Regions from separate parts of the Paenibacillus sp. FSL E2-0201 genome, predicted to be linked through region 1. Evidence: predicted binding sites of a transcription regulator. Region 1 holds the regulator's gene; each other region holds the start of a gene.
What was found. The regulator Rex, encoded in region 1, represses fermentation and respiration genes when NADH is low (regulators of the CRP and FNR family bind a similar motif). The targets are predictions, from matches to a motif close to TTGTGAAATATTTCACAA.
Positions count from the first base shown of each region.

Region 1 (3,200 bases):
TTCCCGGGTTATGAGATACACCTACATTATGACGAGCCAGAATCTCGATCTCTTCATCATTCAAATGAACGCCATGAGCAACAATAGACGGACGTGTGAACATTCCAAGCTTCTCTAAATGCGCTACAGGCCGCAGGCCGTAATCCACTACATTCTGCTCCACTTCGCGATTCGTTTCGGACATATGTGTATGCATCGGTAAATCCAAATCATGCGCCGCCTGTACAAACTTAACAAAGAAATCCGGTGGGCAAGTATATGGAGCGTGTGGCGAGATCATCGTTGTAATTCTACCGTCAGCCTTTCCATGCCAGTTCCGTGCAAAAGAAATCGCTTCCGCAAGCTTGTGATTCTGTACTTCCTCTGGACAAAGACCGATTACGCCTCTCATCAATACGGAACGGATGCCTGATAATTCGACCACCTCAGCTACTCGATCCATATGATCATACATATCCAGGAAGGTTGTAGTGCCACCTTTCAGCATTTCCAGAACAGACAAGGAGGTTCCCCAGTATACATCTTCTCCGGTGAACTTCTCTTCCATCGGCCACATTTTTTCCTGAAGCCACACTTGAAGCGCCAAATCATCTCCATAACCACGAAGCAATGACATTGCAGCATGGCCGTGTGTGTTTACCAGACCAGGCATAAACAACAGACGACTGCCATCAACAACTTGCACACCTTCTTCCATCAGAGGCTCTTCTTTTCCTATGTAAGTGATCAAATCATCTTCAATAGTCATATATCCACTAAGAACAGGCTCATCCGTTCCCGGAATAAGAAAACGCCCGCCTTTGATAATCGTTTTACTACTCTTCATTTCCGCTTTCTTCCTTTCCGTCTTTCAAATAATAAGCAAGGCTTTGCAAATCCGTTGTAAAATCGGCTGCATGAACCCGGATATTCGGTGGTGTTTTTAGAATCACTGGTGCAAAATTCAAAATCGCCTCAATGCCAGATTCAATAAGAATATCTGCTACATTCTGCGCTTCTGAGTCAGGTACTGTAATAATCCCAATTCGAATGCCTTGCTCACGAACTGTCTGACCTAGCTCCTCCATGGGTTGAACCGTAAGAGAGTTGATTTTCCGCCCTACCTTAGGTGCATAAGAGTCAAATATAGCGGTAATCTTCATAGTATCCTTCAGATAAGCATTATAATTAGATAATGCATGTCCAAGGTTACCGGCACCTACTAATGCCACATTCAGCTGTTGGTCCAGCTTCAAAATATGACGGATTTTCTCAATAAGATAAGTTACGTCATACCCGATACCTTTTCTACCGAAGTCTCCAAAATACGCTAAATCTTTACGGATTTGAGCGGGATTCAGATCAAGTTTTTGTCCTAATTCTTGCGAGGAAACGGTTAATATTTCACGTTTCTGGAGATCATTCAAGAAACGTAAGTATACAGGAAGTCTGCGAACAACGGCTTCTGATATTTTATCCGATTTCATAATTTACCTCCTAATTTAAGTACTATTCTGTTTGAATCCAATTAAAATTTCTGTACCTCGTCTCAATGAAGAGCGGTATTCTCTTATACCGCCCTTCATTGTGGAGTGATTAATTAAACAGAAGATGTCCTTCTTAAGAAACGCCTCCGTCTTCCAACCACTCTGCTATACGAGGAACCATTTGATCCGTAAGCATATGTTCCATTTTCGGGCCAGGCAACGAATAAAGGAAATACTTCCCATAATGAGATTCGATAACCCTAGTGTCATACACTATAACAATACCCCGATCCTGCGCTGTCCGTACCAGTCTTCCAAATCCTTGCTTGAAGCGGATAACTGCCTGAGGCACCGACAATTTCATAAACGGATTCTTCTTCTGGGCTTGTAATAACTCAGACTTCGCTTCCGCTAGAGGGTGATTAGGCGGTTGAAATGGAAGCCTCACGATGGCCAGGCATGTCAATGCCTCACCCGGAATATCTACTCCCTCCCAGAAGCTGCTAGTTCCAAGCAGAACTGAAGCAGCACTGTCCTGAAAGCGTCGAATCAGCTTACTGCGGCTTCCACCTTCCACGCCTTGACCTAGCACCGTGATTTCTTGTGAGGCTAGAGCCTCTTTCAGAGGATCGTAAACTTGGCGCAGCATCTTGTAAGAAGTAAACAGAACAAGCATCCGTCCGCGTGTCGTAATAGCCGCTTCTGCTAGTGACTGTACGAGCGTATCGACAAATCGGGCATCACCCACACTGCCCTTCACACTAGGGAAATCCCGTGGAATTACTAATAGTGCCTGCTCCCGATACTTAAAGGGAGAAGGAAGGAGAGATGTCATTAGACGCCCCTCTTCCGCAGCTTCATTAAGTCCGAGATTATCAATCATAAACTGGAACGATTTATCGACAGAAAGCGTCGCCGAAGTTAACACAATACTTTTCTTTTTGTCGAAGAACAGCTCTTTAAGCTGGGTACTAACATCAACAGGGACGGCATATAGCTGTAGCGATTTGCTGCGATAATTTCCATTCGCCTCCAGCCAATATACTACATTCTCGTCGTTTAATCCCATAAAAAACCGTACTTGCTCACGTATAGAAGCTAAATCCTTAAATAAGCCGCTAATATCGGTTACTAAACTATCTGAAGAAGATTGACCTTCTTGATCACGCATCTCATTAAGCATTTTATCACCCTTACGGATAATTTCGCTCAATGTCAGATTCATAGTATTCTCCAAAGCAACCAATTCATCCCAATCTTTCGGTTTACGGGTAGGAAGTAACCGCATGACTAGCTGTCCAGCTTCTCCCGCCGCTGCATCGCTACGTTCCGGCAAGAGGCTAAATAGCTTGTCACTAAGTAGATCCCAGGTTTCTTTTACAGTAAGCAGATCTGGATAGATTCTATCGATAACTCCGCTCCATTCAGAAGCTTCCTCACTGCCTGATGACTGAAGCATTTGACGAAGCGTTGGGAGTTGGCCGTTACGACTATCCTTGTATAATCGGGACAGCGTGTGAGCCACCGTGAAATGCTTCATATGCATACCTAAATGCTTGCCAGCCACGTCCTCCAGATGGTGGGCCTCATCAATAACAAGATGTTCATAAGCCGGGAGTAGCTGGTGCCCAGCCTTAACATCTGCGAAAAGCTTAGAGTGGTTCGTAATAACCACGTCAGCAATACCCGCTTCATGTTTTGCCCGATGGTAATAACACTTGCGGAACCAAGGAC
Region 1 is NZ_CP150154.1:4,470,167-4,473,366, forward strand. It holds gene NSU15_RS20330 (amidohydrolase) at 1-826, opposite strand, end outside; gene NSU15_RS20335 (redox-sensing transcriptional repressor Rex) at 816-1,466, opposite strand; gene dinG (ATP-dependent DNA helicase DinG) at 1,600-3,200, opposite strand, start outside.

Region 2 (3,200 bases), 170 kb from region 1:
GAGTGTCAGTAAAAGCCTCCTCTACGGTGATGGTAAGAACTGCGATGGGGGCAAAGCTGATTGAACTAGCGAGGCGCAGGAATGCGATCGAGTTGGTTGATTACACATTCGATAACAACCTTGGCTTAGAGCGCAAGCGCCAGCGTTACCGTAGCTACGCTGCGCAAGGTGACCGAAAAATCCCGCTTGCTCCTGGAAGAGATATGAAATATTCGCAAATACTCTCGGATGACGAGGTGATTAGGAATGGAATTGGTACGGAACAAAACCGAACTGCCAACAAAATTTGACTTGAGGGTAAGCGCGAAGTTGGACGAGCATTCATTCAAATATGCATCGGTTCCTGGGGATAAATCTATTTCTCAGAGGGCAATTATGATGAACGCCATTGCGGAAGGGAAGGGAGTTATTCATAATGTACTGCGATCTCGTGACATTGAGAGTTGTATCGCTATTTTGCGCCAATTAGGTGTAACGTTTGCATGGAATGGTAATGCATTAACTGTCTATGGATTGGGGCTACAATCATTAAGAATTCCTGATGCCAGACTTGAAATCGGGAATACTGCTACATCTGCGAGACTTATCATGTCTGTTCTGGCAGGTCATCCATTTGCAGTCGAGCTAGCCGGCAATCGACTTCTAACTACTAGGCCTATGGATTGGGTGGCACAACCGCTGATAGAAATGGGAGCGTCGATCACCTATCTCGAAAGCGAAGGCTACCTTCCGCTTGTGATTAACGGTAGGTTCCCATTGAGCCCTATCAATATCGAGGCAACAGTAGCTAGCGCACAGGAGAAATCAGCCTTTCTATTTGCGGGTCTCTATGCAGATGGAACAAGTAGCTATCGACAAATGTGCCAGAGTCGCGATCACACGGAACGATTGATGAAATATTTTGGAATTGATATTGAAATCCAGAATAACGTTACCTCTATCCGAGGTGGTTATAACTTTGCAGCGAAAGATGTGATTGTTCCAGGCGATTTGTCTTCCGCTGCATTTTTGCTAGCAGCTTTTACGATTCGTAGTATGGATCGTAAAAAGGAACTTTGGATCAGAGATGTAGGTGTGAATCCAACTCGGTTTGGATTCGTCAGCGTGCTACGAGAGATGGGGTTGGATCTGAAGCTACATCGGGAAAGGCAGCTAATATCTGGTGAGCCAATAGCGGATCTCTACTGCACTACAGGAAAAACGCTAACCTCCGTACATGTGGAAGGCAACGAAAAAGTACAGAGTCTGATCGATGAGGTTCCATTGTTAGCTGTAGTATCAGCATTCGCTGAGGGGACTACCGTCATTAGGAACTGTAGGGAGCTGAAGGATAAGGATACAAACCGATTGGAGACAACTGCCAAGCTTTTAGCAGCCTTTGGACTCGAGACTTCTTATGATGAAGATGAACTTATTATCTTTGGTGGTCGTAGTCCTTCGCCTGCAGTCGTGGATAGTTATGGTGATCACCGAATTGCTATGACTGCCGCCGTTCTAGCTAGTAGTATGGAAGAGCCTTCTATTATTCGGAATTGTGGTTGTATCGCTGTTTCTTATCCTGAGTTTCTGGATGATCTGTCTCAATTTGCTGAGATTGAAATTTTGCAGTGACGAGATTAAAGACAACGTATCTAAGGTGGAGCTACCAAGCTAGAGCGGAGCGCTGTGTGTGCTCTAGCTTTTTTTATTTCATTTAACTAGTTGATAAACTGTTAACTTTTCTATGAACATACTCTTCCTTGTGATGATTTTTATATTTTGGGTAAATAGATTTAAGAACCTAAATAAGTCAGCGAGAAGAGGTGTTCTCATGGAAACAAATTTTAATCCAGACGAGACAGAACAATGAAATCGCTTTATATACTGACACAAATTTGTGAAATCATTCACTTAATTATTAAGAATTTTAATATATAATTAATTTATAATAAAAATTAGGGGGAATCGAAATGAAACTATTTAAAATGATTTTGGTAGCCGGGGTTTCGGTAGCGGTATTGGCTGGTTGTGGAGCAAACGAGGATAAAGCAACTAACTCGGCGGCAACTTCAGCTCCAGCTGCTGAGCAGACAGATGCAGTCACTACTGCTTCGATTGTGAATCAAGCAGATGCATTTACTAAAGCTGTAAGCAAAGATGGAAACTGGATTGTAGCTATTCTAAATGATGTAACGATTCCTGAAGAGGTTGTTGTAGCTGGAGAATTCCATGATAAAGGAGCCGCTGATGGCGACATCTATCGTAAGATTGCCCTTTACTCACAAGACGCTGATCATAAGATCACTGCCAGTTATACATTAACCGTACCAAAGTTTACTGTACAAAGTGAAAATTTGAAAGTTGAAGGCGGAACGATTAAAGGCGATGTTTATGTAGAAGCGAAAGGATTTACTCTGCCTGAAACCGCAACAATTGACGGTAACCTATACTTCACAAGCGAGGATCTGAAAGCATCTGCAAAGATTGACGGAAAAGTGACTGGAACAACAGAAGTTAAATAATTTTGTAATCATCTCATACGTAGAAGCCAACCCATCGACTATGGGTTGGTTTTTTCTTATTGAGGTGATGAGATGTATCCCGGTTTAGACGGTTGTGGATAATGATTATGTGATCTTTGGTTGATTTTCTTAATATTGATCTTATAATATTACTACCACTACTAGGAGGAACACATATGTCTAAGGAATATTCACGTACGTATATTGAGAGTGTAAAGCTTGAAATGTTAAATAGATTGGGATTGAAGCAAGTGTTCTTTAAGGAGCAAATAGGTGACGCTTTAATTTTTGAAGCGGTGGGATTTGATAAAGGGAGCAAGCATCGTTTTTGTGTTAGACCGAAGACGAAAACGATTGACGAATTCATTTCAGGAAAATGGATGAAGGTCCGTAGCTTTGTAATCAAAAGTGTAGAGATGTAATGTTGAAGTCTAAAAAGGTAATTCCGTTTATATCGGAGTTACCTTTTTTTGCAGTTACCTAATAATGTGGACGTTTCGTGGGGCTTTTTTTCAAAGATAATGTGAAGTATCGCCGTAGAGATCAATGGTAGTATGATGGTCAGTTAGCGTTACTTTACATAAGGCTGTGGAGAGAATATCCGGCATTTCCCCTAACTCTTGCAATGATTTATTGAGAAAATGAGCCATTATAACTTTTAACGTTATCCGATGAGTGACAATAAGCACCTCAAGTCCT
Region 2 is NZ_CP150154.1:4,295,408-4,298,607, reverse strand. It holds gene NSU15_RS19565 (Coenzyme F420 hydrogenase/dehydrogenase, beta subunit C-terminal domain) at 1-290, shown strand, start outside; gene aroA (3-phosphoshikimate 1-carboxyvinyltransferase) at 247-1,611, shown strand; gene NSU15_RS19555 (polymer-forming cytoskeletal protein) at 1,950-2,501, shown strand; gene NSU15_RS19550 (hypothetical protein) at 2,678-2,923, shown strand; gene NSU15_RS19545 (histidine phosphatase family protein) at 3,014-3,200, opposite strand, start outside.
Region 2: NSU15_RS19555 (polymer-forming cytoskeletal protein) is a predicted target of Rex. The motif match lies at 1,875-1,892, and genes of this name have one in related genera.

Region 3 (3,200 bases), 1.8 Mb from region 1:
ATCCGTTATTCAAACCTCGGATGGAACGCTTTTGTCATAATATTGTTATGCTTCTATAATACTCAGATAAATTCAACGAATTCATTGACCGGTTTACGATAGCCGCGTGGTCTGATTTTATGTTTCTTGTCTTTGCCGATAGTGATCAGCATAACAGGTACCATATGATCGGGTAGATTTAAAGTGGATTGAATGGCTTCCGGATCAAAGCCGATCATCGGGCAGGTATCCCAGCCTTTATCTTTGGCAATCAGCATGAAGTGCATGGCAGACAGAGAAGCATTCCGTATAGCTTCATCTCTTTGAAAAGCATCATTTCCTGAATAAGCATTGTTAATTGTTTCTATCTCTGCATCATAATCCTCTTGGCTCATCGCCCCTAAAGCTTTGAGTCCTCCGTAAATTTCTGGAGCCTTCAGATAAGCATTCTTATCTCCGAGCACCACAATTACCGCTGAGGAAGAGTGTATTTTATATTGACCGTAAGCTGCCTTACGAATCTCTTCTTTCAAATTCTCATCAGAAACGACTTTATAGTTTGTATGTTGAAGATTATAAGCCGATGGTGCCAATCTGGCGTAAGAGAACATTTCCTCTAGTTCATTCTGAGGGATCTTTACCCCTTCAACAAAATTCATCGCAGACCTACGGGATTCAATCAAATCTGTAAAAGTGCTCATGAGTTATTCCTCCATATGTGTATGTATTTGCTTTTTAATTATAAACAAGTGACATTTATAAATAAACTAACTATTTGTTACTAACTCAAAATAGCACAGTTAATTATTTTCGTCAATGATTAAATTCTCACTTCATGTAGCTTAAGTCTTCTAAGTACTTGGAGTGTATGAAGAATAAATACTATGTTGTAAAATATTAGGATGTAAATTAGGATACTAGGATATGCAAAATGCTTTTATAAATGAAAGGGTGGGAATGTTGAACGATACTAGAGAGCAGTTGATCATAGACCTGCAAAGAATTGAAGAGAACGATTATGAGCTTAGAAGTGGAGAGCAGCTAAGGGATTATGTGAAGCTGATGCTTGAGTACATAGGAGATCCACAGCCGGAGCTGCGAGATAATTTGATCTATTCCACCTTCTACAAATGGACGAACGAGAAACAATGGTTTAGTGATGCAGAGCTTCGTGAACTTCTCTTGATTCTCCTTGACGAGCAGCATTTGTTCTATCACATTGGCAGCAAAGAGGATCAGGCTGTGTTCACAAGAACGTTTTCTGTTCTGGTCGTTGCACTTATTCTTCAGCGGCATAGGGAAAAGGCTTTTTTAGATAGCGCTGAGTTTACAAATGTGAAGGAAGCTCTGATTAGATATTATGAGGAAGAACAGGATTTACGAGGATTTATGCAAGAAGAAGGCTGGGCGCACGCTGCAGCGCATGGTGCAGATGCCTTGGATGAACTGGTATTGTGCTCGGAGAGTGATGCTGCAATCAGGGAAGAGGTTCTGGCGGTCATCCAAAGAATGCTTTACAACAATCATCAGTACATTTTTAGCGATGAAGAAGATGAACGGATGGCTACGATTGTAGCTACAATCATAGATCATCATTTACTTCCGCAGCAGTCAATTGTCGACTGGGTCAGCAGCTTGGAGCAATGTGGTGGGTGGCCAAGAAGTCGCAACAAGTATGTTGCTCGTGTGAATACAAAGAATTTCCTTCGTTCTCTTTACTTTAGGTTGCTTCCAACAATGAAGAATCAGGATATGGTGAACGCTTTATTGAAGTCGGAGATGAAATTAAATGAATTTACACAATAAGTATTTAATCACCTAAGCGTATATAAAAAATATCGAAAATTTTAATCAATCGATTTTAATGTAATAAAAATCACAAAACTTTAGAAAAATTCAAAAACTTTGTGACATTTATAACTTGATAAGTGCTATAATAGAAATATGGCGTTAAAAGTTATTATTTTTTATTACTATTAAGCAGCAAAGCTTATTTGCAGAGGAGATTCGGATATGTCAGAAACAATCACTCAAACAACCCCTGAACAAGAATCACCAAAATTAGCTGTTACTCAAGAACAAATGAATGTTCTTGAGCAGCTATTGAAGCCTGAAGTTCAGGAATCGTTAACTGTCTTAGTAGAACAGTTGCCAAAATTAACAGAGCTTGTCGGCGTGCTCACAAAGTCATATGACTTTGTTCAAACTGTCGCTGCGGATGAAGTCTTGAAAAGTGATACGGTAAGTGCAATTAAAGAGCTTGCTGAACCTGTGGTGCATTCTGCGAAGAATATGGCAGCTACAGTGATCGAAGCGCAAGATCGTGCGAATGAAAGTAGCGATGTGATCGGTGTATTTGGTCTAATGAAGATGATGAAAGATCCACAAGCACAAAAGCTTTTCCGTTTTGTAAATGCTTATCTTCAAGTTGCCGGCGAACGCAGTCAGCAGAAATAATATTTTTTATATCTCATTCGTAAGGACGGAGGAAACATCATGTCTAAACATATTGTCATTCTAGGAGCAGGTTATGGTGGTTTACTAAGCGCCTTGACTGTACGCAAGTACCTAAAGAAAGACGAAGCTAAAATTACAGTCGTTAATCAATATCCTACTCATCAAATTATTACAGAATTGCATCGTCTTGCAGCAGGTAGTGTTGCAGAAGGTGCTGTTGCTATGCCGCTAGCTAAGCTTTTTGCAGGTAAAGATATCGACCTGAAAATTGCAAAAGTTAATTCTTTTTCTGTTGAGAACAAACAAATTACACTATCTGATGGTGTGACATTATCCTACGATGCTTTGGTTGTGGGTCTTGGAAGCACAACAGCTTATTTTGGCATTCCAGGTCTTGAGCAATACAGCATGGTCTTGAAATCTGCAGCGGATGCTAACAGAATTCATCGTCACATTGACGAACGTATCCGTGAATATGCAAAGTCTAAAAATCCAGCGGATGCAAGCATTCTAATCGGCGGCGGTGGCTTAACAGGTGTTGAACTGGTTGGTGAAATCGCTGATGTGTTGCCAACACTCACTAAGAAATATGGTGTGGATCCTAAAGAAATTAAACTGATGCTGGTTGAAGCAGGTCCTAAGATTCTTCCGGTATTGCCAGATGCACTGATCGAACGCGCAGTGGCAAGCTTAGAAAAACGTGGTGTACAATTCTTGACAGGTCTACCTGTGACGAATGTAGCAGATAATGTAATTGACTTGAA
Region 3 is NZ_CP150154.1:2,716,971-2,720,170, forward strand. It holds gene NSU15_RS11880 (nitroreductase family protein) at 63-680, opposite strand; gene NSU15_RS11885 (DUF2785 domain-containing protein) at 904-1,785, shown strand; gene NSU15_RS11890 (DUF1641 domain-containing protein) at 1,993-2,436, shown strand; gene NSU15_RS11895 (NAD(P)/FAD-dependent oxidoreductase) at 2,476-3,200, shown strand, end outside.
Region 3: NSU15_RS11890 (DUF1641 domain-containing protein) is a predicted target of Rex. The motif match lies at 1,844-1,861, and genes of this name have one in related genera.

Region 4 (3,200 bases), 3.1 Mb from region 1:
GGGACTGCCTGTGCCAAGCCCTAATCGGAAATACGCGCTAAGCGCTTCCACCATCTCCACGACATTGTCTGCTCCATGTTCCGTTGCCATCCACTGGATCGTATCCAATGTGTTGTATAAAAAGTGCGGCTTGATCTGCTCATGAATCAGTCTGAGTTCCATCTCCTTTCGGTCCTGCTCCACAGCGTATAACTGAACAAGCATGTCATTGAAGCTTCGCCCAAGATCGCCGATCTCATCCGAGCGCGTAACATCTGCTCGTATGGTTTGGTTGCCGTTCTGCACATTTTCCATTACCTGGCGAAGTGACTGAATTGGACGAATAATGGAAGAAGCAAGCAGCATCAGAAAGACGATAAACGCACTACCGATAAGAACGCCTACCAGCAATGCAGTCCGCTGGGTTTTGATCACCGCTAGCGATAGACTTGAATTCGGTACTTCGAGTACTAGCTTCCAGCCTTCCACATTTTGAATTGGAGCCTCAAATACACTTATGTTCTTCTTATCTGCTGCATCATCCGCTCCATCTCCTTCACCCAGCTCTCTGCAATCGATGATAAGCTGGCCTGACTGGTCATATAGCATTACATCTTGAGCAATCTCCTTCATCTTCTTGACGGAGACGGCTGCGGCAATATAAGCTACCTCATCATTCACCGATGGATTCACGCGATACAGAATGACGACGATTTCAGCTGCATTCGCTTTGGATACGATCGGATTGCTCACCACATAATTGGAATCTGAATTTAGCAGTAGTTTTCGATAGTAGGGTCGGTTTAGTATCGAAAAAGGCTTATCCCTTGCTGACCAGGAATCTCCGTGAATATCCACCACGCGTATGGATTCGTACTCTACTTGCTTTTTCGCCTCGAACTTATTGATCTCTTGCAGCAATTCATCTCGTGTCCAATGATGGTCCGAAGCTAGAGAAGCAAGCATGTCTATCTCACCGATGCGCTGATTAAACCAATAATCGATCTGGTCACTGCGTGCAGTAACCACTTGCTGCGTTAAGTTCTTATTCAAAGGGACAACCGTATGGTTCATCTCAAAATATATTGTTACAAGCAATGCAACGAACAGCAGCAAGAAGCAGCCTCCTGCGATTAACGTAATTTTTAAGTGAATTGTTTTCATTGTAATCATAGCCCTTCACAATATCCGTTTCTTACATGCCCGAAAAAGACAAAAAAACGCTAATCTGTGCAAATACATAATGCTGCACTAAATCTATAATAGGTCTTGTGCATATTTTCACATGAAATAACATTCATGTCTAGGCTAGAGATGAATGATTTGCCTAGCAAATCTTCCTCTCCCTAGTGTATGTAACCAATTCATAACAGAATGAAGGAGATATTATGCGAACTCACACGAAAAAGCTGTTATCTATTCTACTAGTCCTCAGTCTTATGTTCACGCTTGCTGCCTGCGGCGGTAAAGAGGCAGCACCGGCTGCAGATGCAAACGGAGTTCAAGTCTTTGAAGGAGTTGGGCAAGGTAAACATGGCGATATTAAAGTACAAGTTTCCTTATTAGATAACAAGATCACTGACATTAAAGTAACAGAGCACAAGGAAAACGAAGTACTTGCAGAGCCTGTTTATACGCAGCTCAAGCAAGATGTCATGTCAACTAACAGCGCAAAAGTTGATGCCATTAGCGGATCTACGGCTACAAGCAAAGGATATCTCGAAGCCATTCAAGATGCAATTACGAAGTCTGGACTTACTCTTGTCGCTGGCGCTGCAGTCAGTGGAAGCAAAGATAAAGAAGAAGCCGAGCAAACCTATGATGTTGTCGTCATCGGTGCCGGGGGTGCTGGTTTTAGTGCGGCTATCGAAGCGAACAGCGCTGGAGCTAATGTAGTTCTGCTCGAGAAAATGCCAACTGTTGGCGGCAACACATTGATCTCCGGTGGTGAGATGAATGCGCCTGACAACTGGGTTGAACGTGCTCTTGGCATCACTGATGACACGGCTGACTTGTTCTATGATGATACGATGAAAGGCGGAGACAACCTCGGGGATCCTAAGATGGTTCGTATTCTTGCCGACAATGCACTAGCATCTGCCGAATGGCTGCGCGATGATATCAAGGTAGAGTTCTTACCTGATCATCTGTTCCAATTTGGAGGCCATTCCAGAAAACGTGCGTTGATTCCTGTAGGTCATACAGGTGCTGAATTAATTACCAAGTTAAAAGCCAAAACAGACGCTGACCGAATCAAGATCAAAACTAATATGAAAGCTGAAACCTTGCTCAAGGACGAAAGCGGCAAAGTAACCGGTGTAACTGCGACTTCGGGTACTGGCGACAAGATCACATTCCATGCGAACAAAGGCGTCATCATCGCTACCGGTGGTTTTGGATCCAATGTAGAGATGCGTAAAAAGTATAATCCTAAAATGGATGAAAAATATATGTCTACCGATACACCAGGATCTACAGGTGACGGTATCGTTATGGCAGAAACGATTGGCGCCAAACTGACAAACATGGAGAATATTCAAACGTATCCAATCTGTAATCCTGAGACAGGTGTTATTTCCCTGGTTGCAGATTCCCGTTTCGATGGTGCGATTCTGATTAACCAAGAAGGCAAGCGATTCGTTGAGGAATTAGAACGTCGTGACGTTATTTCTAAAGCAATCCTTGCCCAAACAGGCGGATATACGTATCAATTATGGAATCAAGGCATTGAGGATATCGGTAAAACGATCGAAGTTCATCAAGACGAATACCATCAACTCGTTAAACAAGGCTTGCTCTTTAAAGCCGATACGATTGAAGAGGCGGCTGATTTCTTCAAAATTGACGTGAACACTTTGAAAGAAACAATTAATAAAGTAAATGATTATGCGAAAACAGGTAAAGACCTTGATTTCAAACATCGCGGTGGATTGAAATCTCTTGAAAAAGGCCCTTACTACATCGAAAAAGCTGTACCATCCGTTCACCATACAATGGGCGGATTGGTGATCGACGAGAAGACTCGCGTATTGAATGAAAAAGGCGAAGTCATCCCTGGGCTGTTCGCTGCAGGTGAAGTAACAGGGGTCATTCATGGTGCAAACCGTCTTGGCGGTAATGCCATCGCTGATATCTTCACATTCGGCCGGATTGCAGGCAAACAAGTTGTAGCAGAGTAATCTTATGTTTGTGTAACTGCTCTATTAATAAGTTAGCCTTAA
Region 4 is NZ_CP150154.1:743,970-747,169, reverse strand. It holds gene NSU15_RS03360 (sensor histidine kinase) at 1-1,095, opposite strand, end outside; gene NSU15_RS03355 (flavocytochrome c) at 1,368-3,158, shown strand.
Region 4: NSU15_RS03355 (flavocytochrome c) is a predicted target of Rex. The motif match lies at 1,249-1,266, and genes of this name have one in related genera.